Regions from separate parts of the Terrabacter lapilli genome, predicted to be linked through region 3. Evidence: predicted binding sites of a transcription regulator. Region 3 holds the regulator's gene; each other region holds the start of a gene.
What was found. The regulator LexA, encoded in region 3, represses DNA repair genes until DNA is damaged. The targets are predictions, from matches to a motif close to TCGAACANNTGTTCGA.

Region 1: ABD241_RS10790 (HNH endonuclease signature motif containing protein) is a predicted target of LexA. The motif match lies at 4,426-4,441, and genes of this name have one in related genera.
Region 2: ABD241_RS11045 (HNH endonuclease signature motif containing protein) is a predicted target of LexA. The motif match lies at 6,336-6,351, and genes of this name have one in related genera.
Region 4: ABD241_RS07945 (HNH endonuclease signature motif containing protein) is a predicted target of LexA. The motif match lies at 5,584-5,599, and genes of this name have one in related genera.

Annotation. Positions count from the first base shown of each region.
Region 1 covers NZ_BAAAPU010000007.1:616,100-623,747, reverse strand. Annotated here, with positions in the region: gene ABD241_RS10825 (class I SAM-dependent methyltransferase) at 1-292, opposite strand, end outside; gene ABD241_RS10820 (flavodoxin family protein) at 441-971, shown strand; gene ABD241_RS10815 (alpha/beta fold hydrolase) at 1,013-1,957, opposite strand; gene ABD241_RS10810 (YciI family protein) at 2,022-2,402, opposite strand; gene ABD241_RS10805 (VOC family protein) at 2,519-2,917, opposite strand; gene ABD241_RS10800 (HAD-IIA family hydrolase) at 3,000-3,788, shown strand; gene ABD241_RS10795 (DnaJ family domain-containing protein) at 3,790-4,296, opposite strand; gene ABD241_RS10790 (HNH endonuclease signature motif containing protein) at 4,449-5,912, shown strand; gene ABD241_RS10785 (hypothetical protein) at 6,086-6,430, shown strand; gene ABD241_RS10780 (hypothetical protein) at 6,402-6,686, opposite strand; gene ABD241_RS10775 (uracil-DNA glycosylase) at 6,742-7,584, opposite strand.
Region 2 covers NZ_BAAAPU010000007.1:663,030-670,677, reverse strand. Annotated here, with positions in the region: gene ABD241_RS11080 (DUF1206 domain-containing protein) at 7-792, shown strand; gene ABD241_RS11075 (phosphatase PAP2 family protein) at 817-1,548, opposite strand; gene ABD241_RS11070 (phosphatase PAP2 family protein) at 1,545-2,270, opposite strand; gene ABD241_RS11065 (diacylglycerol/lipid kinase family protein) at 2,284-3,282, opposite strand; gene ABD241_RS11060 (DUF1345 domain-containing protein) at 3,433-4,071, shown strand; gene ABD241_RS11055 (ATP-grasp domain-containing protein) at 4,068-5,411, opposite strand; gene ABD241_RS11050 (alpha/beta hydrolase) at 5,485-6,195, opposite strand; gene ABD241_RS11045 (HNH endonuclease signature motif containing protein) at 6,387-7,648, shown strand, end outside.
Region 3 covers NZ_BAAAPU010000009.1:169,532-177,179, reverse strand. Annotated here, with positions in the region: gene ABD241_RS15710 (Sir2 family NAD-dependent protein deacetylase) at 1-400, shown strand, start outside; gene ABD241_RS15705 (hypothetical protein) at 413-1,312, opposite strand; gene lexA (transcriptional repressor LexA) at 1,342-2,097, opposite strand; gene ABD241_RS15695 (LysM peptidoglycan-binding domain-containing protein) at 2,327-2,821, shown strand; gene ABD241_RS15690 (sensor histidine kinase) at 2,992-4,275, opposite strand; gene nrdR (transcriptional regulator NrdR) at 4,775-5,281, shown strand; gene ABD241_RS15680 (vitamin B12-dependent ribonucleotide reductase) at 5,404-7,648, shown strand, end outside.
Region 4 covers NZ_BAAAPU010000007.1:15,120-22,767, reverse strand. Annotated here, with positions in the region: gene ABD241_RS07975 (chloride channel protein) at 1-1,320, shown strand, start outside; gene ABD241_RS07970 (hypothetical protein) at 1,357-2,073, shown strand; gene gad (glutamate decarboxylase) at 2,078-3,463, shown strand; gene ABD241_RS07960 (rhodanese-like domain-containing protein) at 3,484-3,870, opposite strand; gene ABD241_RS07955 (cysteine dioxygenase) at 3,867-4,364, opposite strand; gene ABD241_RS07950 (DMT family transporter) at 4,599-5,528, shown strand; gene ABD241_RS07945 (HNH endonuclease signature motif containing protein) at 5,637-7,190, shown strand; gene ABD241_RS07940 (VOC family protein) at 7,230-7,622, opposite strand.

The DNA.
Region 1 (7,648 bases), on a different contig from region 3:
GCGCCGGCTGCGTCGCGTCCGCGACGAGCGGGGTCAGCCGGGCCAGGTCGTCGCCGAGCCGGTCGGCGGCCAGCGACCGCATCCGCTCGACCGCCACGGTGGAGTAGTCGGCCGCCACGACGGTCCAGCCCTGCTGCGCCATCCAGATGGCGTTGCGCCCCTCGCCCGCGGCGACGTCGAGCGCACGTCCCGGCGTCATCGGGCCGACGATCTCGGCGACGAAGCGGTTGGGCTCCGCGGACCACACGAGGTCGTGGGCGGCATACCGCTCGTCCCAGTCGCTGGCCTTCATGGCGCCCTCCTCGCTGTCACGGGCCGCCCGGCGACGGCCTCGGTCCCATTCTGGTGGCGCCTGTGGTGGCGTGCCTCTCCTTCGACCCGGAACGGGAGTCGGCGACCTGCGCCGCGCGTAGCGTGGAGGCCAGAAAGGCAGTGAGCACATGAACGTCCTCATCGTCCACGAGTCCCTGTTCGGCAACACCCGCGAGGTGGCGACGGCCATCGCGGAGGGGCTGCGCGACAGAGCGCAGGACGGAGCGACGGAGGCGGCCGACGTCAGGCTCGTCCACGTCGACGACGCCCCCACGACCATCGGCGACGACGTCGACCTGCTGCTCGTCGGCGGGCCCACGCACGCCTTCAGCATGACCCGGCCCTCGACCCGTGAGGACGCGCAGACCAAGGGTGCGACCGCAGCCCGCGAGGGCGTCCGCGAGTGGATCGAGGCGGTCACACCGCGCAAGGGCCTGCCCGTGGTCACCTTCGACACCCGCATCCACGTCCGGATGATGCCCGGATCGGCGGCCGCCGCTGCGGCCAAGGCGCTGCGGCACCGCGGCTTCGACCGGGTCGAGCGTGGCGAGACCTTCTGGGTGCAGGACACCGCCGGTCCCGTCGTGGAGGGTGAGCTCGACCGCGCTCGTGCGTGGGGTGCGACGCTCGCCACGCGCGTGGCCCACGGCGTCTCCTGACGGCCGGACCGCGGCCTCGACGGCCCTGGCTCGACCCTCCCTCAGCCCAATGAGTCGAGCCAGGGCTCGAGGTGCCCCAGGACCTGGTCGGGGACCTCGAGCTGGGGCGTGTGCCCGACCCCCTCGAGGTATGCCGCCTGCCAGGCCGGGTTGAGCCGCGCGGCCCGGCGCGCGGCCGAGACGGGGACGAGCCGGTCGCGCGTGCCGTGGACGAGCAGGACCGGACGGTCGACCTCGCGGATGATCCGGTCGTAGTCGCGTCGCCCGCGCAGGACGCGCAACAGCGACCGGGCGGCTCCGACGAACTCCGCCTCGGGGCTCGGCAGCGACCGGCGCCAGGCCGCGAGCTCGACCCCGGCCTCGGTGACCGCCGGGTCGGCGCGCGAGGGGTCGGCGAAGCACAGGGCCACCGTGCCGAGCACCCGCTGCCGGTCGGAGAAGCGGGTGTTGTAGCGGGTGAGCACCAGCTCGCCGACCCGCGGCACGGCATACAAGGCGAAGGTCGCGGCGACCTGGGGGTCCGGGCGGCCGCCCGGGTTGGGCAGGGCCGGGTCGAGCAGCACGAGGCCTGCGACCTGCTCGGGGCGGCGGTCTGCGAGCAGCAGGCTGATCATGCCGCCCATCGAGTTGCCGACGAGGACCACCGGCTCACCGAGGACCTCGTGGATGAAGCGGCTGAGCAGGGCGGCGTTGTGGTTGACGCTGGTGTCGCGACCCTGTGCCGGGGTCAGGCCGAAGCCCGGGAGGTCGATCGCGACGACCCGGCGCCCCTGCGCGAGCGCGGGGGCGATGCCGACCCAGTTGAGGTAGGACCCACCGAGCCCGTGAACGAGCACGACCGGCGGACCTGCCGTGCCACGCCCGGGCTCGCCGTCGGTACCCGCGAACTCGACCCAGTGCACCGGCCCCTCGAGGTCGATGGTGCGGCTGGTGCCGCCCCACGGCGTCGCGAGGTCCAGGGGTGCAGTGGCCAGCAGGCTGCTCATGACCGCAGGTTACCGCCGGTCACTTGGGGTCACCGAGCGTCATGTCCAGGGTCACGTCCGGGCGTCACCGGTCGGTCGGGGCCTGTCCGGGCTCGTCCTCACCCTGGAACGGGCGCACCTCCACGGGAAGGCCGGTGGCACCGGCGATCCGCTCGGCCCAGCCGAGGACCACGTCGTAGTCGTCGGAGCGCACGATCGACAGGCCGCCGAGGTGCTCCTTGGCCTCGACGAACGGTCCGTCGGTGACCACGGCGTCGGGGCTCCGGCGCTGCCGGCGGATCGTCGTGGCACTGGACTGGTCGCCCAGCCCTCCGGCGAACACCCAGCCGCCGGCGGCGCGGATGTCGGCGTTGACGACCTCGAGGTCGGCCATGACGGCGTCGAGGTCGAGGTCCGCCGGTGGCGGTCCGTCGGGTGAGAACAGGCTGATCAGGTAGGTCTTCATGACTCTCTCCTCCCGCCGGCGCGTGCCGGCCGGCTCGTGGTCCGGGGTCGCACCCGTCGTGCGTCCTCCACCCTGTCCACGAACGGGCCGGAGCCACTTCGACAAACGCGCACGGGTCAGCCGGCTCGGCCGCGCGGGCGCTGCTCGACGAGGCCGACGAGGTTGTCCTCGGAGTCGACGACGAAGGCCATCCACTCGTCGGTGCCGGCCGGCCCGAGGGTGTCGTCGTCGTGGCCGAAGATGACGTGCGGCTCGGTCCGGACCTCGACGCCCGCCGCCCGCAGCCGCGACACCGTCCCGTGGAGGTCGTCGACGCGCAGGTAGTGCAGCGCACTCGGCGCGCCCCGGTCGAGCAGGAGCCGCACGCCGCCCACGTCGAAGAAGACCAGCCCGGGCGGGTCGTAGGTCGCGAGCGGCTCGGCCCCGAGCAGGTCGCGGTAGAAGGCGGTCGCGCGGCCGAGGTCCTCGGCGTGCTGCGCGACCTGGACCAGTCCCTGCGCCTCCCGGTGTGCCATGGCTCGACGGTAGCGCCGGGCCCGCCCCGGGCGGAGGGGAAGCGCGGCAGCGGCGAGGCACGGGAGCCGACACAATGGGCCCATGACCGATCACCGGCCCGTCGAGACCTGGCTCACCGACATGGACGGCGTCCTCGTGCACGAGGAGGACGCGATCCCCGGAGCCGCCGAGTTCGTCAAGGCGCTCAAGAGCTCCGGCCGGCCGTTCCTCGTGCTGACCAACAACTCGATCTTCACACCCCGGGACCTGCGCGCCCGGCTGCTCATGAGCGGCATCGACGTGCCGGAGGAGTCGATCTGGACCTCGGCGCTCGCCACGGCGCAGTTCCTCGCCGAGCAGCGTCCGGGCGGCACGGCATACGTCGTCGGCGAGTCGGGGCTCACGACGGCGCTGCACGACGTGGGCTACGTCATGACCGACCGGGATCCGGACTACGTCGTCCTCGGCGAGACGCGTACGTACTCCTTCGAGGCGATCACCCGGGCGATCCGCCTGATCGAGAAGGGCGCCCGGTTCATCGCGACCAACCCCGACCCGAGCGGGCCGAGCCCCTACGGCACGCTGCCGGCCACCGGCTCGGTCGCCGCCCTGATCTCGACGGCGACCGGCCGCCAGCCCTACTACATCGGCAAGCCCAACCCGCTGATGATGCGCAGCGCGCTCAACCGGCTCGACGCGCACTCGGAGACGACGGTCATGGTCGGCGACCGCATGGACACCGACATCATCAGCGGCCTCGAGGCGGGGCTGCGCACGGTCCTCGTCCTCACCGGGTCGACGAGCCGGGAGCAGGTCGAGCACTTCCCCTACCGGCCCAGCCGGATCGTCGACTCGATCGCCGACCTGACGCCGTACGCGGAGACGACCTGAGCTAGCGGCCGCGGCCGAAGAGGCGCTGCCACCACGACGGGCGGGCGGCGAGCTCGGCGGCGCGGGCAGCGGCCCGCTCCTGACGCGCCCGGCGCTGCTGCTCCTCGAGCTCGGCACGCAGCGGCCGCCACCGCTCGACCATCTCGTCGACGTCGAGCGTCTTGGCGATGGCCGGCGGCAGGTTGCCGACCGCCGGGCGTCGCCGATCGGCGAGGACGCGCTTGTTGTAGTCCTCGATGATCTCGCGCACCTGCGCCTCGGTGCGCACGTCGACGAGCGACTCGGGGTAGCCGGCAGCCTCCTTGCGAAGGGCCAGCGCACCGGGCAGCGCACTGCCGAGGTCGAGGTTCTCGCGGGCGGCGAAACGCTTGACCCACCAGTCGGGGTCGCCCGAGTCGCTGAGGTCGAGCGGCTTGCCTGCACCGGGCAGGTTGTCGAAGTCGCCACGCTCCTGCGCCTCGCGGATCTGCTTCTCCACGGGGCTCTCCCAGTACGGCTGGCCGGACATGCGACCACGCTAACCGACAGGGCGGCTGAGGAGGGCGTACGCGTTGGGCGCCGAGCGAGCGCCATCCGGGCGTGTGGCGAGTTCGCTTGCAGCGCAATCGAACTGCTGCGACCACTCTGGCAGATCTATTCGAACACCTGTACGATTGGGACATGAGCCAGAGCGCGGAGCGGGTCGAGCAGGACTGGGACCACGTCGCGTCCCTGGCCGCCGACCTGCACGACGCGCACGCCCGGCTGGTCGACTTCGTGGGCACCGTGCTGGCCGAGGGGTCCTGGCAGGCGGCCGGGCTGCGCTCGCCGGAGCACTGGCTGATGCTGCGTGCGGGGCTGTCCCGCGGGCAGGCGGCGGCGGTGCTGCTCGTGGCGCGCCGGTCTGAAGAGCTGCCGGTGACGGCGGCCGCGCTGCGGCAGGGGCGGATCAGCCTGGACCAGGCCGCGGTCGTGGCCCGGCACACCCCGGCCGCGTTCGACGCGACGGTCGCCGCGTTCGCGCAGCACGCCACGGTCAGCCAGCTCCAGCGCAGTGTCACCCGGTACGACTTCACCCTCCCCGAGCCGGTCGTCAACGCCGCCGGAGAGCTGCAACCCGCAAGGCCCGCGGACCCCGACCAGCCCGGCACCGACCAGCCCGGCACCGACGAGGACGAGCGCGAGCCGGGCCGTGTCGAGCCGGAGCGTGTCGAGCGGGAGCCCGTGGAGCCGCCGCGGCTGTCGATGGGCGTCGACGCGGACGGGCGGTTCCGGCTGCGCTACGACGCCCCGGCCGAGGTCGGCGCGCTCATCGAGGCCGCGCTCACCGAGGCCAAGGACCACCTGTTCCACACGCTCACCGAGCCCGGGACGGAGCCGGACCGGCGGGCCCTCAACGGCGACGTGATCGACCCGAACCGGTGTCCCGCCGACGGCGGCACGCCCCGGGTCACCTGGGCCGACGCCCTGCAGCTGATGGCCATCCGCTCCCTCGACGCCACCGGCACGAGCGCCGGTGCGTCGACCACCGGTGGGGCGGCGCGGCGGGCCCGGTACCGGGTCCAGGTCCACCTGGACACCGACGGCGGCTGGCTCACCGGCCGCCCCCGCCTACCACGGCACCTCGTCGACGGCCTGACCTGCGACGGCACCCTCACCCCGGTCTGGGAGACCGACGGACACCCCGTCAACGTCGGCCGCACCCACCGCGTCGTCCCGCACCGCACCCGCGTGCTCGTCCTGGACCGGGACCGCGGCTGCCGCTTCCCCGGCTGCGGCGCCACCGTCCACCTCGAGGTCCACCACCTGACCCACTGGCGCGACGGCGGCCCCACCGACGTCACCAACCTGCTGGCCCTGTGCCCGTTCCACCACGACGGACACCACCGCGGCGAGTTCACCATCACCGGCGACCCCACCCGACCCGACGGGCTCGCCTTCACCACCCACACCGGCCTGCACATCGGCCCACCCCAACCCCCACCATCCACGCCGCCCCCAGCCACCCTCGCGGCCTTCGCCAGCACCGAACCCGAGCCCGCACCCCACAGCCGCGGCAGACCGCCCGCGCGCCTCGGCCGGCGCTACCCCGCCCCCACCGGCGCACCCCTGCACCGGCACCTCGTCGACTTCACCCGCGCCTGACCGGCCCACCGGGGCTCGCTGCCCCCGCCGGGGCTGCCGGAGATGAGGGGAATGCCCCTGACGATTGCGCTGGCACTGGCATGGTTGGCGACATGGAGGTGACAGGGACCGACGATGTCGGATCGGCAGGAGCGGTCCCGAGGGCGCCGCGTCGGCAGAGTCCCGCGGGACTCGTGTTGTGGGCCACCGGCTTCGTCACGGTGGCAGTGGTGGGGCTCGTCGCGCTGGACTGGGCCGCGCTGATGATGCACGCCATCGGCTACGGGTTCGAGCAGGTCCTCGACCCGGGCACGGTCGCTCCTCCGCACACCGACGACTACGTCCGGGCACTCGTCGCCGGCGCGCTCCTCGCCATCGCCGCGACCTGCGCGATGCTCTGGCTGCTGCTGCGCACCGCTGCTCGGCAGTGGGCCGCCTGGATCACCGCCTTGCTCGCGGCCGGGATCGGCGGCGTCGTCGGTGCGAGTGCCCTGCTCCTCGTGCTCGGCATCAGTCCGCTGAGCCTCCTGGCGCCCTGAGCCGTCGCCGGGACTGGACGGCGGCGATCACGATGCAGGCGACAAGTCCCAGGACGAAGAGCGGCAGAGCCGCGAGGTAGCCGAGGAGGACCACGCCCTCGGACGGAGGCAGCGTGCAGCCGAAGCCGATGCCGGTGCACTGGCCCGAGGCATTGTGGTCGGGCAGCACCAGGTGCAGCAGGATCACGAGGTTGACCGGTACGCCCCACAACAGGCCCAGGGCGACGGCATACGGAAGGAGGTTGCGTCGTGCCACACGCCCACCGTCGCGCACGCCGCCACGATCGGCATCCGTGCCGCTACTCAGCTCGTCACAGGCGGGCAATGACCTCGTCGAGCATCGACTCGGTCAGCTTGCCGGTGAAGGTGTTCTGCTGGCTCACGTGGTAGCTGCCCACGAGCCGGACGGGGTGACCCGCGGTGGTCCGCAGCACCGTCTCGGCGCCGTGGCCGAACCTCGGCTTGGGGCGCGGCACCAGCCATCCGCGACGGCGCGCGGCACCCAGGGCGGCCTCCCACGCGATCGAGCCGAGCGCGAGCATCGAGCGCAGCCGCGGCTCGGACAGCTCGAGGTCCCGGTCGAGCCACCCTGCGCAGGCCTCGCGCTCCTCGGTCGTCGGCTTGTTCGCCGGGGGCGCGCAGCGCACCGTCGCCACGATGCGGATGCCGGTCAGCACGAGCCCGTCGCCCGCGGCCACCGACGTCGGCTGGCTCGCGTAGCCGCCGCGGTGGAGGGCGGCATACAACCAGTCGCCGGAGCGGTCGCCGGTGAACATCCGTCCGGTTCGGTTGGTGCCGTTCGCCGCCGGCGCGAGCCCGACGATGAGGACGTCCGCGTCGGGGTCGCCGAACGACGGACCGGGTCGGCCCCAGTACGGCTGGTCGGCGAAGGCCGCCCGCCGCCCCTCGGTCGCCACCGACTCGCGCCATGCGACGAGCCGCGGGCATGCGCGGCACACGCTGACACGGGCATCGAGCTCGGGTATGCCGTCCGCTCCCTTCGCGAGCCGACGCACCTGCGCCGGGGTGCTGGCGACCGGCGTGTCGGCCGTCGCGGGGTCACCCGGCCACCCCGAGCCGGCGGGCACCGGGGAGAGGAAGAGGCCGCCGGTCACGGGGTGCTGGGCCGGGTTCGGCATGGCGGGAGGGCACATGGCCCCCACGCTAGGGCGCGAGCCGGGACGGACGGCATACGGCGCGTGGCGACTCGACGGCGGG
Region 2 (7,648 bases), on a different contig from region 3:
GCGTCCATGAACACCACCGACCTCATGGCGGCCTCGCGGCGCGCCGGCGACCACCCCGCGCTGGAGACGACCGCCCGGGTGGGCTACGCCGTCAACGGCGTGCTGCACATCGTCATCGGCGTCATCGCCCTGCGGCTCGCCTTCGGTTCGAAGGGCACGAGCGCCGACCAGTCCGGCGCCCTCGGCTCGATGGCCGACAACGGGCTCGGGATGGTCCTGCTCTGGGTCGCCGTCGTGGCCTGGCTCGGCCTGGCCCTGTGGCAGGTGACCGAGGCGGTCTCCGGCGGGTGGGAGGCCAGCGACCGGGTCAAGGCGGCGGCCAAGGCGGTCGTCTACCTCGTCCTGTCGTGGACGGCGTTCAAGTTCGCCAGCGGCCACGGAGCGTCGAGCAGGAGCCAGTCCACCGACTTCACCGCCGCCCTGATGAAGCAGCCGGCCGGGCAGTGGCTCGTCGCGATCGTCGGCCTCGCCGTCGTGGCGGTCGGCGTCTACCACGTCGTCAAGGGCTGGAAGAAGAAGTTCATCACCGACCTCGAGTCCTACCCGGGGAAGTGGATCGTCAAGGCCGGGCGCGTCGGCTACATCGCCAAGGGCGTCGCGCTCGTGATCGTCGGCGGGCTCTTCGTCCTCGCGGCCGTGCGCCACAAGCCGAGCGAGGCCCGCGGCCTCGACGGCGCCCTGCACAACCTGCTCGGCGCACCGGGCGGGGAGGTGCTGCTGGCGCTCGTGGCGCTCGGGCTGATCGCCTTCGGCGTCTACAGCTTCGGCCGCGCCCGGCACGCCGACGTCTGAGCCGGCGGCCGGGCGACGCGTCGGTCAGCTGCTGACGGCCTGGCGGGCCGGGGCGGTCGCCCGCTCGTCGGCGGTCTTGCGGCGCAGGTAGTTCCACGCGAGCAGCGCGCACACGATGCCGTTGACCAGGCCGACGAGGATGTCGAGCAGGTGGTGCATGCCGCGGTAGAGGCGCGCGTAGCCGACGAGGAGCGGCACGAGGAGGCACACCGCCGTGACGAGCCGCCGCAGCCAGGCCGTCTCGATGCGCTGGGCCATGAACGCGAAGGTCAGGTAGAGCGCCGTCGCAGCCCCCATGTGGCCGCTCGGGTAGCTCGAGGTGGGCGGCGCGGGGTCGAGGTGCTGGACCGTGGGGCGCGGCCGGTCGGCGATGGCGGTGGCGGCCACGAAGACGCTCGCCTGCACGGCGATCGCGATGGCCGGCACGACGGCATACCACCACTGCTTGGTGCGCCACCAGATCAGGGCGACGGCCACGACACAGACGCCGATGACGATCTCGGTGTTGCCGATGTGCGACCACACCATCGTGACCGAGTTCATCAGGGCGGTCCGCCCCGAGGCGACCGACCTGCTGAGGTCGTTCTCGGCAGGCAGCCCACCGAGCGGACCCATGATGAGGAAGCCGATGCCGACGATCGCGGCGAAGAGCACGAGCGCCGGCGCGACCGCACGCAGCGCCACGTCGCGCAGGGCGGAGCCGACCGATGGTCGGGACGAGTCGATCTCGTAGCGGTGCACGAAGGAAGGGTTCACGTGGTGCCTTTCGATGACTCGGGCCCGACCTCGCCCTCCGGCGGAGGGGAGTCGTCAGGGCCGGGGTTCCACCCGAGGTAGCCGAGGTAGGACGCGGTGGCGAGACCGGTCCCGAAGAGGATTCCCCCGATGACGTCGGAGGGGAAGTGCACGCCGAGGAAGACGCGGTCGAGGCTCGTGAGGACGACGTATGCCGTCAGGCCCCCCACGAGCCAGCGGCGCGCCAGCGGCGAGAGCAGCGGCCACAGGAAGAGCGTCATGGTGGTCGCGATCGCGGCGGCGCACGCCACGTGCCCGGACGGGAAGCTGTAGCCGGGAGCCCGGTCGACGGGGTCGCTGACGACCGGACGCGCCCGCTGGACGATCGCCTTGAGGTCGAGCTGGAGGTTCCACGACACCATGAGCGTGACGAACGCCCAGAGGCAGCGGGTCGCCAGCTCACGGTGGAGGCGCCAGACGACGAGGCAGACGGCCGAGGACGCGATGTAGACCCACACCGGCTGGGTGATCTCCTGCCACACCAGCAGGGCCGACTTCAGGGCCGGGACCGAGCGCGTGACGTCGGTCGCCGCGACGATGGCCCGCTGGTCGAGGTCGATGACCGGCTGGAACTTCTCGCGGACGAGGAAGGCGAGGGCGGTGACGGGCACGGCGAAGGCGAGGCCGAAGGCGACGCTCTTGAGCAGGCGCCGGCCGCGTCCGGCGGACCGGGTGCTCGCCACCGTCGCGACCCTCTCAGCCAACCCGCACCACCAGCGACCGCGGCAGGACGCGGATGGAGAGGGCCCGGTGCTGCCCGACGGCGTCACCGTCGATCTCGGTCTCGACCGGGTGCTGCGCCTGGACCGTCAGGTCCGGCGCGACCAGGCGGTCGAGGCGCTGGTGGCCGGCCCGGTGCCGCGTCACGACGTCGGTGACGACGGAGAGCCAGCCGAGGCCGCCGCGCGGTGCGAGGACGACCACGTCGAGCTGGCCGTCGTCGACGACCGCCTCGGGCATCAGCTCCACGCCACCCTGTAGCGTGCCGCAGTTGCCCACGATGACGGCCGCGGCGGAGCGGGTCACCGCGAGCCCGGAGCTGCCGACGATGCCCTCACCGCCCCCGGACCGGACCTCCACCGGGAAGCCCCGGCCCGACAGCTTCTTCGCCGCCGCCGCGATGTACGCGACCCAGCCGACCTTCTCCTTCAGCTTCTCGTTGGTGTCGGCCATGATCTCGCCGTCCAGGCCGAGGCCCGTCATGACGAGGAAGATCTCCTCGTCGTCCGCGACGGCGGGCGGGCTCTCCTTCGTGGCGTGGCTCGACTCCGGTTCGGGCAGCTCGTCGCACAGCTTCACGACCCCGACGTCGATGCGTCGGTCGTGGCCCCGGACGACGGTGCGCACGGCGTCGTCGAGCTCGCCGACGGGGAGGCCGAGGTTGCGGGCCAGGAGGTTGCCGGTGCCGCCGGGCAGCAGACCCAGGGCGACATCGGTGCCCACGAGGGCCGAGGCGACGGCGCGGACGGTGCCGTCACCGCCGAGCGAGGCCACGACGTCGGCGCCGGACTCGACCGCCTCGCGGGCCTGCTTCTCGCCGGTCTCCTCGGCAGTGGTCTCGATCCACGTCGCGTCGGCCCACCCGCTCTCCGCACAGATCCGGGCGACGATCGCCTTCGTGCCGTCGAGGTCGTCGACCCGCAGGGGGTTGTAGACGACCGAGAGGGAGCGCCGGGCGCTGGGGGTGTCGGGCATGTGCGGATCCTAGGGCTCGTGGCGTGAGGGAGGCGGCCGTCGAGCTCGACCAACCGGGGACATACCCCGAGACCGGCCCCAGACGATCACCAGCGCACCCCCAGCGCGCGTCCAGCCGCAGGGCAGGGACGCGGCGGTAGCCTCCGAACCGTGCCCCTGATCCGCCGCCGCCTCGCCGTGGCCGGACTCGTCGGAGTCCTCGTCGGCCTCTTCGTGCCGCTCGGCGCCGCCGGCGAACCGCTCACCCACACCCTGGTGGGCTTCGTCTTCGCCGGTCTCGCCTTCGCCGTCCCGCTGCTCGCCCACCTCCTCGGGCACGACGCCCCGTCCACCCGGCAACGGATGGAGGGACGCGACGGTGACGTCGCCTGGTACGACGTCGTCGTGATCGTCGTCGGCCTGGCGAGCCTGACCGGCGTGGGGATCCTGCTCGTCGGCGGGCAGTCCCAGGGCTTCGCGCAGGTCGTGGACGCCCTCATCGGCGCAGGGGCCGTGGCCGTGGGCTGGCTCTGCGTGCACACGGTCTACGTCGTCCGCTACGCGCGCATCTACTACTCGAGCCCGGTGGCCCCGATCGACTTCAACCAGGAGGGCGACCCGACGTTCTCGGACTTCGCGTACTTCTCCTTCAACCTCGGCATGGCCTACCAGGTCTCGGACACGGCGCTGCGGACCTCTGACGTGCGCCGGGTCGTGCTCGGGCACACCCTGCTCGCCTACCTCTACGGCACGATCGTCATCGCCTCGACGATCAACCTCGTGGCCGGCATCGGCGGGGGGAAGGGCTAGGCGACGCCGAGCCGTGCCTTCTCGTCCTTGACCCACAGGGCGATGAGGCCGCCGAAGTGCGCCATGAACCGGTCGCGCTCGTGCGCCGGGTAGGTCGTGACGACCGTCGAGCGCAGCAGGTGGGTGAAGGCGTCGGACTGCACCCACTCGAGCACGGCGGCGTCGAGGTGCGAGAGGTGCCGCTCGCACCAGGCCCAGTAGGCGGCCGTGTCGAAGTACTCGTCGGCGATGGCGAGGTACGCGTCGAGCTTCTGCTCGTCGGTGAGGTCGTCGCGGTCGGCGATGTCGAAGTAGCGGCGCATCTCGAGGTCCATCGGCCCTCGGCGGCCGGTGACGAGGCAGAAGGCCGACCAGCGCACGAGGGCCTTGATGGCCCACGGGAAGTAGTAGTGCAGCGAGGTGACCGCGACGTCGGGACACGCGTTGGCGTAGTCGATGGGGTAGACGTCGTCGCCCTTGACGAGCATCTCGCAGGAGTTGAACTCCCACCCGAACATCGCGTTGACGATGCGGCTGATGGCTGCCGTCTGCCGACCCGCGGACGGTGTCAGGAAGTCGTACGTGACGGCATACCGGTTGTGCATCGGCTGCTCCGGCCGGAAGTCCATGACCATGGTCTCGGGGCCGATCGACAGGGCTCGGGCGAAGTGGTCGTACTCGACGGTGGCCTGCAGGTGCATGAGCATCTCGCCGGAGTCGTCGTAGGCCTTGACGAGGTCGCGCTCGTCGTCGATCCGGGAGACCCCCCGCCAGCCGCCCCCGTCGAAGGGCTTCATGTACATCGGGTAGCCGAGCTCGTTGGCGATGGCCTTGAGGTCGAAGGGCCGGTTGTACTTGGCGCTCGTGTAGGCCCACCGGACGTTGTCGACGGGGTTCTTGTAGGGCACGAGCCAGGTCTCGGGGACCTTGAGCCCGAGACGCATGAGGGCGACGTACGCGCTGTGCTTCTCCATCGACTGGAACGTGAACGGGCTGTTGAGCAGGTAGGTGTCGTTCATGAGCGCGGCCTTCTTGAGCCACTCGCGCGGGTGGTAGTACCAGTGGGCCAGGCGGTCGATGACCAGCTCGGTGCGCACGGGCTGGCGCAGGTCGAAGGGCTCGATGGTGAGCCGCTCGCTGGTGAGGTGGTGGGTGACACCGTCGTCCGTCGTGATGGGGCCGACGAGCGCCAGCAAGGCCTCGAACGCGGTGGGCCAGTCCTCCTCGGCGCCGAGGAGGAGCCCGACCAGGTGGGTCCGGGTCGACGGCGGACGCTCCGCCGGGGTGGGCGTGGAGGTGGGCGCGGGGGTCGGCGTGGCGGACGAGTCCGGCAGCTCCTGCTGCCAGGCGGTGTCGGTCATCGTGCAGCTCCTGCCGTCGGGAGTGGGGTGCTCGACAGCGATCCTTGCAGCAACCGGCGCATCTGTCGCTCGCTCACCGCGCGGGTCGGTGGCCGAGCGCGTCGAACAGGTGCGGGGAGAACGCAGCCTGCCACGAGCGCCAGTCGTGCCCACCCGGCGCCTCGGTGAGCACGACGTCGTGACCGCTCCTGGTGAGGGCCTGTGCCATCTGTCGGTTGTTGGCGAGGTTGCCCTCCTCGGTGCCGCAGGTCATGACGACGTGCGCGTCGGTGCGGCGACGGCGCACCCGCCTGACGTCGGTGACGAACCTCGTCACGCGGTGCCAGTGCTCGAAGTCCTCCTCGTCGTCGACGCGCTTGCGGAAGAAGGACCCCGACTGCAGGAACAGCGAGCCGAATGTCCCCGGGTGCAGCCACTCCGCCTGGAGCGACGCGAGCGCGCCGAGGCTGGCTCCCATGAGGGCCGGCTTCCCGTCGCTTGCGTATGCCGCCTGCACCCTCGGGAGCACGTGCTGGGTGAGCGCTTCGGCCCAGTCGGGGTTGGCGGCATACCGCTCGTTGCGCGGGCCGGGCTCGAGCAGGACGACCCGGGTCGAGGGGACCCGTCGCTCGGTCACGGCGGTGCGCAGGACGGACAGCAGGTGGGCGCGGCGGGAGTACTCGGGGCCGTCGTGGGCGAGCAGCAGCGGGAGGGGCTCGGCTCGGCGCGTGCCGACCGGGGTGACGACCACCAGGTCGACGTCACCGGCCGGTGTGCCTGCGACCGTCATCCTCGCGCGTGTCATGGCCCGACCCTAGGTCCCCCCGGCGACACCTCACCCTCGACGCGCGTCCGCGGCGCCCCGGTGCCGCCGAGTCCCGCCGGGTCGGCCTGTGGCGCAGGGGATTCCGCGTCCGCGTGTCGACACAGGCCCTTCCCAATCGTTCGAACACATGTTCTAATTGAGGCAGGAGGTCCACTGGAGAGGGGGCGAGCATGCCGTACACCGACGCGAGGTCCGGTCCGCCGTCCCGCCCGCACCTCGACGTCCTCCGGATCGCCTGGTCGCCGGATCCTGACGAGATGGCGCGGGCGCTGGAGCCGCTCCGGGCGCGCCTTCTCGGGCTCGCGCGTGCCCGGTCGGAGGCGGCGCAACGGGCTCGGGCGATGCCCACGTCGGAACGACGGCAGGCCGCCGAGGTGCTCGAGAGCCTGGCCCGGGAGGGCGAGCAGGTGCTGGCCGAGATCGAGTCGCTCGAGGCCGCCAAGGCACGCCTCGAGGCCGACCTGCTCTCCGCCTACGCGGCGCTGCACACGGTTGAGGAGCAGCAGATCGCGGCCCTGCCGGCCGGCTCCCCCTCGCGGATGACGGGCAAGGTGTCGACCGGTCGGGTCGTGGGCGAGGAGATCGCCCTGGCCACGGGAGTCGGCGTCGGAGAGGTCTCTCGCCGGTTGACGCTCGCGACCAGCCCGCGTCGGCACCGGACGATGCTGGCCGCGTTGCGGGCCGGCGCCACCTCGTTGCACCGGGCGCTGCAGGTGGCGTCCGAGACGGCCACCTTGTCCGACGAGGACGTGCGGGTCGTGGAGGAGGCGGTGCTCGCGCCTTCGCGCGACGGCCTGCCCGTGCCGCAGCGGACGTTCGTGACGCGGCTGCGGCGGGCGGTGGCATCCGTGGACGGTCGTGGCTCCGCCGAGCGTCGCACCCACGCGCAGGCCCGACGAGGCGTGTTCGGCCGGCTGACCGGCGACGGCATGGGCTGCCTCACTCTGGTCGCGGACGCCGATGCCGTCGCCGCGGTGATGGACCGCCTCGACACGCAGGCCCGAGCGGCTCGCGCTGCCGGAGACCCTCGCGGCCTCGACCAGCTCCGCTGCGACCTCGCCACCGAGGCGCTCCTGCGAAGCCACCTCACGGCCCACCAGCCCGACTCCGCCTCCTGCTCCGACGGCCTCGATGCACCGCAGGTCGGCGACGCGGGCAGCGGACGGTCCGCAGCGCTGGTGTGGCTCGTCGTGCCGTTCGAGGTGGCCGCCGGCACCTCGGAGTCCGCCTGCGAGCTGCCCGGGCACGGTTGGGTGACGGCGGCGCACGCCCGCGAGATCATGACCCGGTCGGGCTCGGTGTGGCGCACGCTCCCCGTCGACGTCGAGAGCGGCCGAGCCCTGGTGCGGCCGTCGAAGGGCTACCGACCGACCCGCGCGATGGTCGAGCAGGTCCAGGCCCTCGACGGTGTCTGCCGCGGCCCCGGGTGCGA
Region 3 (7,648 bases):
GGCGGCCGCCGCCGTCGGCTCGCAGTGGGGCGAGCAGGTCCGACCCGACGGCGACATCGTCCTCGCCGACGCCCTCGTCGAGTCGTTCCACGCACCCCGCTGCCTCGTGTGCGGGCGCGACACCGTCAAGCCGGACGTCGTCTTCTTCGGCGAGTCGGTGCCCAAGACCCTGGTCGAGCGGTGCTTCTCACTCGTGGAGGCTGCCGGCGCGGTGCTCGTGCTCGGCTCCTCACTGTCGGTCATGAGCGGCTACCGCTTCGTGCGACGCGCGCACCAGCGCGACGTGCCGGTCGCCATCGTGACCCGGTCGGCCACCCGCGGTGACAGCGAGGCGACGCTGCGACTGCATGCACCGCTCGGGCCCACCCTGGGCAAGCTCCGCGGGGCACTGGGTCACTGAAGGGGCGTTGGGTCACTGGGCGGTCGGGCCGACGGCGCGTGCCTCGGGCCCCGGGGCGTCGCGCAGGTCCCACAGCTCCTTGGTCTGCACGCCCCAGTAGGTGCCGAAGAGCACGATGATGATGACCTCCGCGATCAGCACCAGGTGGTCGAAGCCGGCCACAGCGAGCGCGGTGACGACCGCGACGCCCAGCGCCACGGCGAGAGCGGCCGCGAGTGCCATGTAGACCCGCTTGTAGACCGAGCCCCGACCGTCCGCCGCGCCTTGGTGTCGCTCCTCGGCGCGGGAGGCGCTCAGCACCATGACGGCGATGACGCCGGCCACCATGGTGACGGCGGCGATCCCGTGGCTCAGGGCGATGAAGCGGTCGCGCAGGACGAGGAAGAGGACCAGCTCGCCGAGCACGACGGCCCCGCACGCGATGCTCACCACGACGGAGCGTGTCGAGCGCGGCCGGCGCGGGTCGCGTCGACCGGGGCGCCCGAGCCAGGCGGCGACGGCGGCGGCGAGCACCGTGACGACGAGCAGCGACCAGATGTTGTTGCGCACGGCCGCGGCGATCTCCGGTGCCGTCTGGGTGTATGCGTTGGGCCCGCAGCGCCCGTCGGGCTCGGTGGGGACCAGGGCGACGACGAAGGCCATCAGTCCCGAGAAGTCGAGGAGCACGTCCTCCTCCGCCGAGTGCCCCTGGTAGGCGATGAGGCCGCCGCCCAGGGCGCAGAGGGCGCCGACGAAGACACCGCGGGCCGGTGTGTAGTAGTACGCGCTGATGGACCCGAGCCAGCACGAGTGGCCGGTCTCCCACCACCACTGGTAGACGACGGAGAGCAGGAGCATGAGCAGCAGGGCGATCATCGCCCCCCGCAGGTAGCGGTAGGTGAGGACGACGTCGCGGGTGCGCTCCTGGGCCATCGGAAAGGGCCGGCTCGGCTGACCGTTGCTCAGATGCGTCGCAGGACCGCGGTGACCTTGCCGAGGATCGTGGCGTGGTCGCCGTCGATGGGGGAGAAGTCGGGGTTGTGCGGCATCAGCCACACATGGCCGTCCTTGCGCTTGAAGGTCTTGACGGTCGCCTCGTTGTCGAGCATGGCGGCGACGATGTCGCCGTTGTCGGCGTGCTGCTGCTGGCGCACCACGACCCAGTCGCCGTCGCAGATGGCCGCCTCGACCATGGAGTCGCCGGTGACCTTGAGCAGGAAGAGCTCGCCCTCGCCGACGAGCTGCCGGGGCAGGGGGAAGACGTCCTCGACGACCTGCTCGGCGGTGATCGGCACACCGGCGGCGATCTGACCGAGCACCGGGACGTAGGAGGCCTGCGGCCGGGCGTCGCCCGAGTCGGTCTCCGTGTCGTACTGGTCTCCGCCGGGGCGCACCGGCTCGACCGAACCGCCGCCTGAGCCGGAGCCTCCTCGCGACCCCCCGCGGTAGCCGAGCTCCTCGGCCTTGGCGTCGGGGGAGACGACCTCGAGGGCCCGCGGGCGGTTGGGGTCGCGGCGGAGGTAGCCCTTGGCAACGAGGGCGTTGAGCTGGTGGGACACGCTCGACGGGCTGGCGAGACCGACGGCGTCGCCGATCTCGCGCATGCTCGGGGGGTAGCCGCGGCGGTCGACGGAGTTGCGGATGACCTCGAGCACGCGCCGCTGTCGGACGGTCAGGCCGTCTCCGGTCTCGCGGTCGGGAAGCTCGGTCACGCCCATGGTGTTCCCTTCGTCGGCTCGTCAGACCGCGTGTGACGCCTGGTGTGTGAGGCCAGTGTCAGTGGTGGCTGCTGAGGTGTCTGGTGTGAGGAAAGACTACGAGTTTCGAACACAGTTGCCAAACATGTGTTCGAGGCGTGTCTCGACTTCACGGCACAGTCGTGCTAGAACTCGTACAGACGTTCTATCGAACACATGTTCGCCGGATCAGGAGCAAGGGGAGGTCACCATGAGCGCCATCGTCCTCGAGGCCGTTCGTCAGCGAGACACCGAGCGTTTCGCCGAGCGGGCCACTGCACGTGGCGGTGCGGGTGCGCCTCGGCCGGACGCCGCACGCGAGGTCGTGTGGGGCGCAGGCGGCGCCGGGCAGCTCACGACGGGCCGGCCGCGCCTGGTACTCGTCCCCACGGGCCGTGAAGCGGTGGCCGTCGCCCGGGCCGCAGCGCCGGCGGTCCGCCTCACGCGCTTCGGCCGGCTGGTGCGAACGCTGCTCGTCGCCGGCGTACTCGCCCTGCTCGGGGTCGGCCTCGCCGGCCAGCTCGCCTCGGCGAGCGGTGACGCCCGCACCGTGACGGTGCACCCGGGACAGACCCTGTCCGGCATCGCGGCCCGCGAGCTGCCCGACGTCTCCGTCGCCGACGGTGTCGTCGAGCTGCAGGTGGCCAACAGCCTGAGCACGTCGCAGATCCACGCCGGCCAGCAGCTCGTCATCCCCGCCCACTGACCGGCAGACCGCCTGTCACCCCAGATCGGCCGCGTTGGCTCCACCTCTGCGGCTGGCGGTTGCGGCGCTTCGACCCCGCCCTGACCGCCCCCGGACGCCGTGTCCCCATTTCGGGGACGCGGCGTTCCGGGTTGTGGGGGGAAGGACGTTCGGGGACGTGCAGCTCGGCTTCAAGCCGCGCTGTCGCCCTCAGGCTCCTGCCCCGTGTCGCCAGGGAGGTCGCCGGGGAGGTCGTCGGGCAGCTCGAACCACACGTTGGTGCCCGGGCCGTCCACGGCGCTGATGCCGATCGTGCCGCCGTGCGCCTCGATGATCCGCCGGACCGTCGCCAGACCGATACCGCTGCCCTGGACCGAGGTCTCGACCCGGTTGAAGAGGCCGAAGACCTTCTCCCGATCGGGCTCCGCGATCCCGATGCCGTTGTCGCGGACCTCGACCCGCCAGCCTCCGTCGATCTGCTCGGCGGCGACGGTCACGACGGGGGCCGTGCCCGGGCGTGCGTACTTCACGGCGTTCGACACGAGGTTGAGCAGGACCGAGTAGAGCTGCTGGCGGTCGACGGCCAGGGTGGGCAGTCGCTCCGCCGTCACGCTCGCCCCACACTCCTCGAGGGTCGCCGCGAGGTCCTCGAGCGCCGAGGCCAGCACCTCGTCCAGGTCCGTGGCGCTCCGCTGCAGCTCGGCGCCGACCCGCGCGTACGACAGGAAACGTTCGATCATCCCGGCCATGCGCGTGGCGGCGCGGTGGGCCGTCGACACCAGCCGCCCCACCCACTCGTCGCCCTGGACCGCATCCTCCTGGCCGAGCAGCTCGGTGCTCGCCATGATCGCCGTCAGGGGCGTGCGCAGGTCGTGGCTCACCTGCCCTGCGAAGACGGAGAGGGCCTCGTTGGAGCGGTGCAGCTCCTGCTGGGTGCGGGTCAGGGCCTCGAGCGAGCTCTCGAGGCGGCGGGTGCGCAGCCGCAGCTCGAGCACGTCGACGACACGCTCGGCGATCGTGGTGAGCGACTGCTCCTGCATGGCATCCAGCTGCCGAGGGTGCGAGTCGAAGACGCAGAGCCTGCCGATGATGACGCCGTCGGGAGTCGCGAGCGGTGCCGACGCGTAGAACCGGACGTTGCCGAGGACGCCCGTCACGAACGGGTTGCGTCGGAACCGCTCGTCGAGGCTCGCGTCGGGCACGAGGACCCGGTCGGTGTGCTCGAGCACGGCGGCGCACATCGAGTCCTCACGGGTGCAGATCGAGGGGTCGAAGCCAGTCGTGGCGACCTGGTGCTGGTGCGTCGTGGTGATGAGGTTGATGGCCGCGCGCGGCGCCTCGCACACCTGGGCGGCGATGTCGACGAGCGCCTGGAGCTCACGCTGGGGCGCCTGCCCGAGCACGTCGTACTCGCGCAACGCGGCCTCACGCCGCTGCGCGCGGTCGGCGGGTGCGGTGGATGTCCGGATCGTCACGAACGGAAGCCTCTGTCATGAGAGCCGTCGGAGCAAGAACCGGTGCCCGCAGCGGTCCGCCGGCGCGGGGGCCCGGGATGCTGGGCCACGGCGCCGGGAGCCCGCGGAGCGCGCACATGGAGGGCGCCGGTGCCGGCGACACCCCCAGATGTAGGGGTCGCTCCCCGCCGACACGCCGCCCCGAATGCGTCGTGCGCGGCGTTTGTGCAGGTCAGCGGCGCAACACGCGCGGAGATGTGCGATCTGCTTGCGGTCTGGGTCACACGACGCCTACAGTTACCCCAACATCTAGTAGTTACACAGATGTAAGACGTCCACATGTAGTCCCCAACGTGACGGGGTTTACACACAGGTCATCCCCAACGTCGTCCCCAGGCCTTCCCCAGGGCGCCGCCGGTTCCACGAACACCGGCGCTGCCTCGGGAAGCGAGCGGGACGGCATACCGGATGGGGTGGACGTTCCATGGACGTCCGAGCTGGGAGAGGGAGGTGGCCAGACGTGCACTGTCCGTTCTGTCGCCACACCGACTCGCGGGTCATCGACTCGCGCACCACGGACGACGGCGCGTGCATCCGCCGCCGTCGCCAGTGCCCCCAGTGCAACCGCCGCTTCACCACGCTGGAGACCTCGAGCCTCAACGTGATCAAGCGGTCGGGAGCCTCCGAGCCGTTCAGCCGGGCCAAGGTGCTCTCGGGCGTGCGCAAGGCATGCCAGGGACGGCCCGTCAGTGAGGACGACCTGGCCCTCCTCGCCCAGAAGGTCGAGGAGGCGATCCGGTCGCAGGGAAACGCCGAGATCGAGGCGCACGAGGTCGGCATGGCCGTGCTCGAACCGCTCCGCGAGCTCGACGAGGTCGCCTACCTCAGGTTCGCCAGCGTCTACCAGGCGTGGGAGAGCCTCGAGGACTTCGAAGGAGCCATCGCGCTCCTGCGAGCCGAGCGCGCCGCGCTGGGGGAGGAGCCGCCGGCTCCTTCCCGGGTCGACGAGCTCGGCGCCCAGCGGTAACACCCTCCACCACCGGTACCACCCCGGACGCACCACCGCGCCCCCGGCGCGCGCACCAGCACTGTCGGTGCTCCACGCAAGACTCATCCCAGCAGCAGATTCGGTCAGGGAGGCCGCACGACATGACGGAGATCGGTAACCGCAGCCCACGCTCGAAGGCTGGCGCCAAGGGCGTCAAGATCGAGCGCATCTACACCACCCCCGGCGTCCACCCGTACGACGAGGTGACGTGGGAGAAGCGCGACGTCGTCCAGCAGAACTGGAAGACGGGAGAGACGATCTTCGAGCAGCGCGGCGTCGAGTTCCCCGACTTCTGGTCGGTCAACGCGAGCACGATCGTGACCACCAAGTACTTCCGCGGCGCCGTCGGCACCGCCGCCCGTGAGACCTCGCTCAAGCAGCTCATCGACCGTGTCGTGCTGACCTACGTCGCCGCCGGCAAGAGCAACGGCTACTTCGCCTCGCCCGAGGACGCCGAGATCTTCGAGCACGAGCTCACGCACGCCCTCCTGCACCAGGTCTTCTCGTTCAACTCGCCCGTGTGGTTCAACGTCGGCACCAAGAGCCCGCAGCAGGTGTCCGCCTGCTTCATCCTCTCCGTCGACGACTCCATGGACTCGATCCTCAACTGGTACAAGGAAGAGGGGAAGATCTTCCAGGGCGGCTCCGGCGCCGGCCTCAACCTCTCCCGCATCCGCTCCTCCAAGGAGCTGCTCTCCTCGGGCGGCACGGCCTCCGGCCCGGTCTCCTTCATGCGCGGCGCGGACGCCTCGGCCGGCACGATCAAGTCCGGCGGTGCCACGCGCCGTGCGGCCAAGATGGTCGTGCTCGACGTCGACCACCCCGACATCGAGGAGTTCGTCGAGACGAAGGCGCGCGAGGAGGACAAGATCCGTGCCCTGCGCGACGCCGGGTTCGACATGGACCTCGGCGGCAAGGACATCGTCTCGGTCCAGTACCAGAACGCCAACAACTCGGTCCGCGTCAACGACGAGTTCATGAAGGCCGTCCAGGACGGCACGACGTTCGGGCTGCGCTCGCGCCTCGACGGCTCCGTCATCGAGGAGGTCGACGCCCGCGAGCTCTTCGGCAAGATCGCCAAGGCCGCGTGGGAGTGCGCCGACCCGGGCATCCAGTACGACGACACGATCAACGCCTGGCACACCAACCCGGAGACCGGGCGCATCACGGCCTCCAACCCGTGCTCCGAGTACATGTCGCTCGACAACTCCTCGTGCAACCTCGCCTCGCTCAACCTGCTGAAGTTCCTGCGCGACGACGACACCTTCGACGCCGTCACCTTCCAGAAGGTCGTCGAGCTCGTCATCACGGCGATGGACATCTCGATCTGCTTCGCCGACTTCCCGACCGAGCCCATCGGCGAGACGACGCGCAACTACCGCCAGCTCGGCATCGGCTACGCCAACCTCGGCGCGCTGCTGATGGCGACCGGCCACGGCTACGACTCCGAGGGTGGCCGCTCGCTCGCCGCCGCCATCACCTCGCTGCTCACAGGTGCCGCCTACAAGCGCTCCGCCGAGATGGCCGGTGTCGTCGGCGCCTACGCCGGCTACGCCCGCAACGCCGAGGCCCACAAGCGCGTCATGCGCAAGCACCAGGCCGCCAACGACAACATCAAGACCCTCGACGCGATGGACTCCGACATCCACACGCTCGCGACGAAGGCGTGGGACGACGTCGTCAAGCTCGGTGAGAAGCACGGCTACCGCAACGCCCAGGCGTCGGTGCTGGCCCCCACCGGCACCATCGGCTTCATGATGGACTGCGACACGACCGGCATCGAGCCGGACTTCTCGCTCGTGAAGTTCAAGAAGCTCGTCGGTGGCGGCTCGATGCAGATCGTCAACCTGACGATCCCGCGTGCGTTGAAGAAGCTCGGCTACCAGCAGGAGTCGATCGAGGCCATCGTCGAGTACATCGCCGACAAGGGCCACGTCATCGACGCGCCGGGTCTCAAGCCCGAGCACTACGAGGTCTTCGACACCGCCATGGGCGCCCGCGCCATCCCGCCGATGGGCCACGTGCGCATGATGGCGGCGACCCAGCCGTTCCTGTCCGGTGCCATCTCCAAGACGGTCAACCTGCCCGAGACGGCGACGGTCGAGGAGATCGAGGACGTCTACATGCAGGGCTGGAAGCTCGGCATCAAGGCGCTCGCCGTCTACCGCGACAACTGCAAGGTCGGCCAGCCCCTGTCCGACGGTGGATCGACGGCCAAGGACAACAAGGCTGCTGCCGACGCTGCTGCCGCGGACGTCAAGGTCGAGAAGGTCATCGAGTACCGCCCGGTCCGTCGCCGCCTGCCCAAGCGCCGTTCGTCGCAGACGACGTCGTTCGCAGTCGGTG
Region 4 (7,648 bases), on a different contig from region 3:
TACCTCTCGGCGCTCGTGCTCGCCGCGCTGCTCGGCATCCCCGTGTCGGCGATCGCGTACGGCTTCCTGGCGCTCGTGTCCGCCATGCAGAAGTACCTCTTCACCGACCTGCCCTCGCACCTCTTCGACGGGTCCCGGCCCGCCTGGTGGCCGCTCCCGTGGCTGATGCTGTGCGGGCTGCTCGTCGCCCTCACGATCCGTCACCTGCCCGGGACCGCCGGGCACTCGCCGGCCTTGGGCTTCAACGCCGGTGGCGGTCCCCCGGCCGGGCGCGACCTGCCCGGCATCGTGATCGCCGCCCTCCTCACCCTCGGCCTCGGGGCGGTCCTGGGACCGGAGGCGCCGCTCATCGCGATCGGTGGGGGCCTCGGGGCCCTGACCGTGCGGCTCGCCAAGCGCGACGCTCCACCCATGGCCGCGACGATGATGGCGTCCGCCGGCAGCTTCGCCGCAGTGAGCACGCTCCTGGGCTCGCCGCTGCTCGGTGCCTTCCTCATCATGGAGGCGGCCGGCATCGCGGGGGCGACCCTCAGCCTCGTCGCGCTGCCGGGCCTGCTCGCCTCGGGCATCGGCGCCCTCGTCTTCGTGGGCCTCGACAACTGGACCGGTCTCGGCACCTTCTCGCTCGCCCTGACCTCCGTCCCGCCCGGGGTGCAGCCCACGGTCGCGTCCCTGCTGTGGTCGGTTCCGGTCGGCGTCCTGGGCGCCCTCCTCGGCTGGGCCGTCCGCCGGCTCGGGCTCGGCCTGCGGCCCCACGTGCACCGCAACCGCGTGACCGTCACCGTGGGCCTGGGCCTGGTCGTCGGCCTGTGCGCGACCGTCTACCAGCTCACCACCGGGCGCCCCTTCGACGAGGTGCTGTTCTCGGGGCAGAGCGCGCTGCCCGGGCTCGTGGCGGGCGCGGCCGGCTACTCCGTCTGGGTGCTCGTGCTGCTCGGGCTGCTCAAGTCGGTCGCCTACGGCGTCTCGCTCTCGGCCTTCCGCGGCGGCCCCGTGTTCCCCGCGATGTTCATCGGTGCGGTGCTGGGCATCGCCCTCAGCCCCCTGCCGGGCATGGAGCTGGCCGCCGGCATCGGGACCGGGATCGGGGCAGTGTGCTGCGCCATGCTCCGGCTGCCGCTGACCTCCGTGCTGCTCGCCACGCTGCTCATGGGCACCGACGGGTTGACGGTGATCCCGCAGGTGGTGGTCGCCGTGGTGGTCTCGTTCGTCGTCTCGGCGGTGCTGCCGCTGCCGACGGTCGCGCCCGCGGCGGAGCCGGCCGGGAGCGCGCACTCACCCGAAAAGGGGGAGTCGCCGAGACCCTCTGCTGGTCGATAGTCGAGGCACCGAGCTTCGAGCGAGGAGGCCAGCCCCATGGAGGCCCGACCGGAACGGCTCAACGCGACCGTCGCGTGGCTCTTCATGCTCGGGTCCGCCTGCTTCGTGCTGGGCTCGGTGCCCGCCTACCTCGACGCCGTGGGCGGCCCCGTCGATGGCGTCACCTACGTCATCGGGTCGATCTTCTTCACGAGCGCCTCCTTCGGCCAGCTCGTCCAGGCGCAGACGCCGGCGATGACGGCGGTCGACGCGGACAGCCAGCACCGGCGGGCTCCGGTGCGCCTGCTGGGGTGGGCACCGCACGACCGCAACTGGCTCGCCGCGGCCCTGCAGTTCCCCGGCACCCTCTGCTTCAACGTCAGCACCGTCGCCGCCCTGACCCACAACGCGACGGCCGCCGAGGCCAACCGCTACGTGTGGCGCCCTGACCTGTACGGCTCGGTGCTCTTCCTCGCCTCGAGCACGTATGCCGTCCTCGCCGTCTCGCAGCGCTTCCTCGCCTTCCGTCCCCGGTCGTTCCCCTGGCGGATCGCCTGGCTCAACCTGGTCGGCTCGGTCCTCTTCATGGCCTCCGCGCTCGCCAGCTACGTCGTCCCGAGCACAGACGCCGCGCTGAACACGCGCGTCGCCGTGGCCGGGACGTTCCTCGGCGCCCTGTGCTTCCTCGTGGGCGCCGCCCTCATGCTGCCGGCCTGGCGACGTGCCGTGCCGACGCGTCCCCGTGGCTCCACGCCACACCAGTTCAAGGAGTAGAAGCATGGCCTCACAGACCCCACCATCCGAGCTCGACGCGGTCGCGGCGCTCTACGGCAACCGTTTCCTCACCCAGGAGGTGCCGAGCCGCGAGTTCCCGACCGGGGGCATGAGCGCGGTCGACGCCATGCGGCTCGTCGCCGAGGACCTGGCCATCGAGGGTGACCCGGCACGCAACCTCGCGACGTTCGTGACCACGTGGATGGAGCCGGAGGCGCAGCGGATCATCGCAGCGAACCTGCACCGCAACTTCATCGACCACGCGGAGTACCCGCGCACGGCCGAGATCGAGCAGCGCTGCATCCGGATGCTCGCCGACCTCTTCCACGCGCCCGGGCCGACCACCGGGGCGCGGACCCAGGGCTCGTCCGAGGCGATCATGCTGGGCGCGCTGTCGCTGAAGTGGAACTGGCGCACCCGTCGCCAGCAGGAGGGCGGCTCCACGGAACGGCCGAACCTCGTCTTCGGCGGCGACGTGCACGTCGTGTGGGAGAAGTTCTGCCGCTACTTCGACGTCGAGCCGCGGATCGTCCCGCTCCAACCGGGCAAGTACACGATCGGGCCCGACGACGTCGCGCCGCACGTCGACGAGAACACGATCGGCGTCGCCGCCGTCCTGGGCACCACCTTCACCGGGCACAAGGACGACATCGTCGGGATCAACGACCTGCTGGTGGCGCTCAAGCAGGAGCGCGGCCTCGACGTGCCCCTGCACATCGACGGCGCGAGCGGCGGTTTCGTCTGGCCGTTCCTCTACCCGGACTCGCCGTGGGACTTCCGGCTCGAGCAGGTGCGCTCGATCAACGTCTCGGGCCACAAGTTCGGCCTCGTCTACCCCGGCATCGGCTGGCTCGTCTTCCGTGAGACCAGCGACCTCGCCCCCGACCTCGTCTTCGAGGAGAACTACCTCGGCAAGACCGACTCGACCTTCACCCTGAACTTCTCCACGGGCTCGTCCATGGTCCTGGCGCAGTACTACAACTTCGTGCGCTTCGGCCGGCAGGGCTACACCTACATCATGCGCAACATGGAGGAGAACGCCCGGATGCTCGGCGACGAGCTCGAGAAGATGGGGCGCTTCGAGCTCATCGACCGCTACGAGGAGCAGCTCCCGCTCGTGGCCTTCCGGCTCTCCGGCGAGCAGGGCTTCGACGAGTTCGACCTCGCCTGGCAGCTCTCCGCCGAGCGAGGGTGGATGGTGCCGGCCTACACGTTGCCCCCCAACGCGCAGGACGTCACGATCATGCGGGCCCTCGTCAAGGAGACGATGAGCCGCGAGCACGTCGACACGCTGGCCCGTGACATCGAGGAGGCCTGCCGGACGCTCGACGCCAAGGGCGGGGCGCACGAGTCCGAGCGGGCGAAGATCGTCACCGGCCCGGGTCACTGAGCCGTATGCCGTGTGCGCGCCTACGCGCGCCCGTCCCGCCAGGCGCGCCACGCGGCATACCCCCCGATGACGTCGGTGGCGCGGTGGATGCCGAGCTCCTGGAGGGCGGCTGCCGCCAGGCTCGAGGTGTAGCCCTCCTGGCAGAGGACGACGACCTCGAGGTCGTGGTCGGCGACGGGCAGCGCGGCATCGCTCGACGGGTCGAGACGCCACTCGAGGACGTTGCGCTCGATGGGCGTCGCGAACGCGAGCTCGCCCTCGATCGCCCGCTGGGCCTCGGGACGGATGTCGACGACCAGCGCACCGGCCTCGTGTGCCGCCTGCGCCTGCTCCGGGGTGAGGCGGCGGAGGCGGCTCCGGGCCTCCTCCAGCACCTCGTCGATCGTCCGGGGGCGGGGCCGGGTCACCAGTCCACCCCGGCCTCGGCTCGTGCGTCGGCCTCGAGCAGCCCGTCGACGGCCGTGTAGTTCGTCATGGCAGTCAGTCTCGGGGAGTACACGTGCAGGCTCACGGCCGGGTCGGAGCCGGCGTTGGTCACCCGGTGCAGGTGGCGGGTGCCGAAGGTCCGCTGGTCGCCCGGGCTGAGCAGGACGCCCGGCCCCTCCACGCGTCGCACGTCGCCGAGCTCGACGGCGTTGCGGTAGCCCGCCACCTCCTCGGTGAGAACTCCCTGCAGGACGACGAAGGAGCCGGCGCTGCCGCCGTGGTCGTGCCACGGCGTGCCCTGGCCGGGTAGCCACGTCAGCAGCCAGGCCTCGTGGTCGCGGTCGGCGAGCAGCCTGGCGTAGTAGCGGGTGACGGGGTCGAAGTCGACGAGTCCCTGCCAGATGGTCCGCTGCCGGGCGAGGCGTCGGGCGGTGTCGGCGAGGTCGACGGAGGTGCGGAGGGCACCGCGGGTCATGGTCGTGCCTTTCGGTCCGAGGAGTGGGGTTGGGGCGCTCGGGAGGACCGCGGCGTACGGCTCAGCGCTCAGGGCGCGTGCGGACTCCCGAGCGGGGGACAGCTTCCCCGCCGCATCGAGACATAACCATGCATTTGCATGTAAGAAACACTAGCTAATGCCTAGAGCAGGGGCAAGCGGAGGGCCGGCGCGCTCGGTGGCCGGGCTGTCCGGGGCGGCGAGTACGGTCGTCGGGTGGCCGTCCACTCGCGTAGGGCAACCCAGGACGTGACCGGTCGCCGAGCGCGGTGGCGCGTCGGGCTGGCCGTCGCCGTGACGCTCCTGCTGTGGGCGTCCGCCTTCGTCGCCATCCGGCACCTGGGTCGTGACGTCCCGCCCGGGGCGCTCTCGCTCGGCCGACTGCTCGTGGCGTCGGTCGCGCTCGGCGTGCTCGTCTTCCGGCGCCCTCGCACCTGGCCCGCCAGGCGCGACTGGCCCCTCCTGCTGGTGTGCGGTATCGGCTGGTTCGGCGTCTACAACCTGGCCCTCAATGCGGCCGAGCGGCGCATCGACGCCGGCACGTCCGCGCTGGTCGTCCAGGTCGGTCCGATCATCGTCGCCATGCTCGCCACCGTCTTCCTCGGCGAGAGGATGACCCGCTGGCTGCTCATCGGCATGGCCGTGGGGTTCGCCGGGGTGGTCGTCATCGCCCGCGGCTCCTCCTCCGGCAGCTCGGGAGACGTGGTCGGCGTGTGGCTCGCCATCCTCGCCGCCGTGACGTATGCCGTCGGCGTGCTCGCGCAGAAGCCCCTCCTCGGGCGGCTCCCGGGCCCGGAGGTGACGTGGCTGGCCTGCGTCATCGGCGCCGTCGTTTGCCTGCCCTGGTCCGGTGAGCTCGTCTCGGTGGTCCGACACGGCGACGTGGCGACGCTCGGGTGGATCGCCTATCTGGGAGTCTTCCCGACCGCCATCGCCTTCTCGACCTGGGCCTTCGTCCTGGCGCGCAGCGACGCCGGCACGTTGACGCTGACGACGTTCCTCGTGCCGTTCATCGCGACGCTGATCGCCTGGGCGCTGCTGTCCGAGGTGCCGCCCGTCCTCACGTACGTCGGCGGCGCCCTGTGCATCGCCGGGGTCCTCCTGACGCGGCGGAGGCCCAGGCCGCGTCCGCTGCCTTCCGACTGACCGGGGGCGCCCTGATCCGGCGCCGTCTTCCCGCGCTGGAACCCTTCCGCCCTGTTCGAACATATGTTCTAATTGAGGGGAGACGACCCGGGTGGGAGGAGTGAGTTCGTGCCATTCCTCGACACCGGGCGTCCGCCATCGGAGTCTGGTTCCGACGACCGAGCGCTCGAGCGGATCCGCTGGATCCTGGAGTCCAACGGGGCTCGCGCTGCCGCAGCCGAGGGGCGTCGCAGGGAGCCCGCGTCGCTGCACGACGCGGCTGATGCGGTGCTGTCGCAGATCGAGCGGCTCGAGATCCGCAAGGCGCGTCTCGAGGGCGAGCTGGTCGACGCGTACGCGGCCCTCCACTCGATCGAGGAGCGGCATCTCGCGCAGACGCCGACGCGCTCGCCGGTGCCTCTGAGTGCCGACCAGGTGGCTGCGCAGGAGATCAGCTGGGCCACCGGGGTGGGTGCCGGCGAGGTCAGCCGCCGGCTCGAGCTCGCCACCGCGCCCAGGCGCCACCGCGTGCTGCGCGAGCGGCTCCGCGCCGGAGGCGTCAGCCTCTACCGCGCACTGCGCATCGTCGCCGAGACCCGCACGCTGGACGACGACGTCATCCCGGACCTCGAGGCCACCGTGCTGGCGCCGGCGCCCGACGGGTCCGTCGCCTCCCAGCGCCTCTTCGCCTCGCGCCTGCAGCGGTGCGTTCGATCGGCGGAGGGGCGCTCGCACGAGGAGCGACGCCGGTCCGCCGCGCTGCGGCGCGGCGTCCATGGCCGGGTCTGTGAGGACGGGATGGGCACCTTCACGGTCGTCGCGCCGGCCGAGCGGGTGGTCGGCGTCCTCGACCGCGTGGACGCGCTGGCCCGAGCCGCTCGCGCCGCCGGCGACGAGCGCACCCTCGACCAGCTCCGCAGCGACTTCCTGTGCGACCTGGTGCTCTTCGGCGTCGTCCCGCCCGCCGGCCGCGGGCCGGTCGCCTCTTCGGCTGGAGCAGCCGCAGCCTCCCCGGGCGGTGACCCTGGCAGCGTCCCTGGCAGTGCATCTGCCGGCCTCCTGGCCGGCGCGCCGCCGGCCGTGGTCCGCATCGTCGTCCCCTTCGAGGTGGCGGCCGGTTCGTCCGACGCCGCATGCGAGCTGCCCGGCCACGGCTGGGTCACGGCGGCCCACGCGCGCCAGATCATGACCGCCCCGGGGTCGGTCTGGCAGCGCCTGGCGGTCGACGGGGAGACGGGCCGCGCCCTCGGGCTGTCGACCGACCGCTATCGGCCCACCGCCGAGATGGTCGAGCACGTCAGGGCGGTCGACGGCGTCTGCCGTGCCCCCGGCTGCCAGGTGCCTGCCGAACGCTGCGACTGGGACCACCTGGTCCCGTGGCCGCACGGCCCGACCCGCGTCTCCAACGGCGACTCCCTCAGTCGGGGCTGCCACAACGGCAAGACCGCCGGCGCCTGGCGGGTGGAGCGGGTGGCCGACCAGGGCATCTCCTGGACCACGCCCGCGGGGCGCGACTACGTCACCTACCCGAAGGACTGGCGCGAAGCCCTCAGTGACCCCGGCTCCGAGTCACCCGAGCTCGAGGTGATGACGGAGGGTCGGTCGCCAGGGCCAGTGCCGTCGGTGGGCGACCCGCCGCACGGCTCGTCGCAGACCCCGGACGACGACCCGCCGCCCTTCTGACCGACCGGCTGGGCCGGCGATGGACGGTCGCGCCCTTCCTCAGTCGCCGGTGACGGTGGTGAGGCAGAAGGGGTGTCCGGCCGGGTCGAGCAGGACCCGCCAGGCGCTCGGTGCGGGCTGGTGTGCCGCTTCGGATGCGCCGAGGGCCACTGCGCGTGCGACGGCTTCGTCCAGATCCTCGACCAGGATGTCGAGGTGCACCTGCTGCTGCTGGCGCGAGCTCGGCCACGACGGTGCGACATGGTCCGGCGTTCGCATCATCGTGACGGCGAGCCGTCCATCGGACAGGGAGACGACGCCACCGTCGGCGCTCTCGTAGGCCCGCCGTAGCCCGAGGACCGCCCCGTAGAAGTCGGCGAGCACCGAGGGGTCAGGGCAGTCGAAGGAGATGGAAGCCAGTCGACCGATCGCGGTCCGAGGAGTGGTCGTCACGCGCCCACCTTGGCATGGGCCGGTGA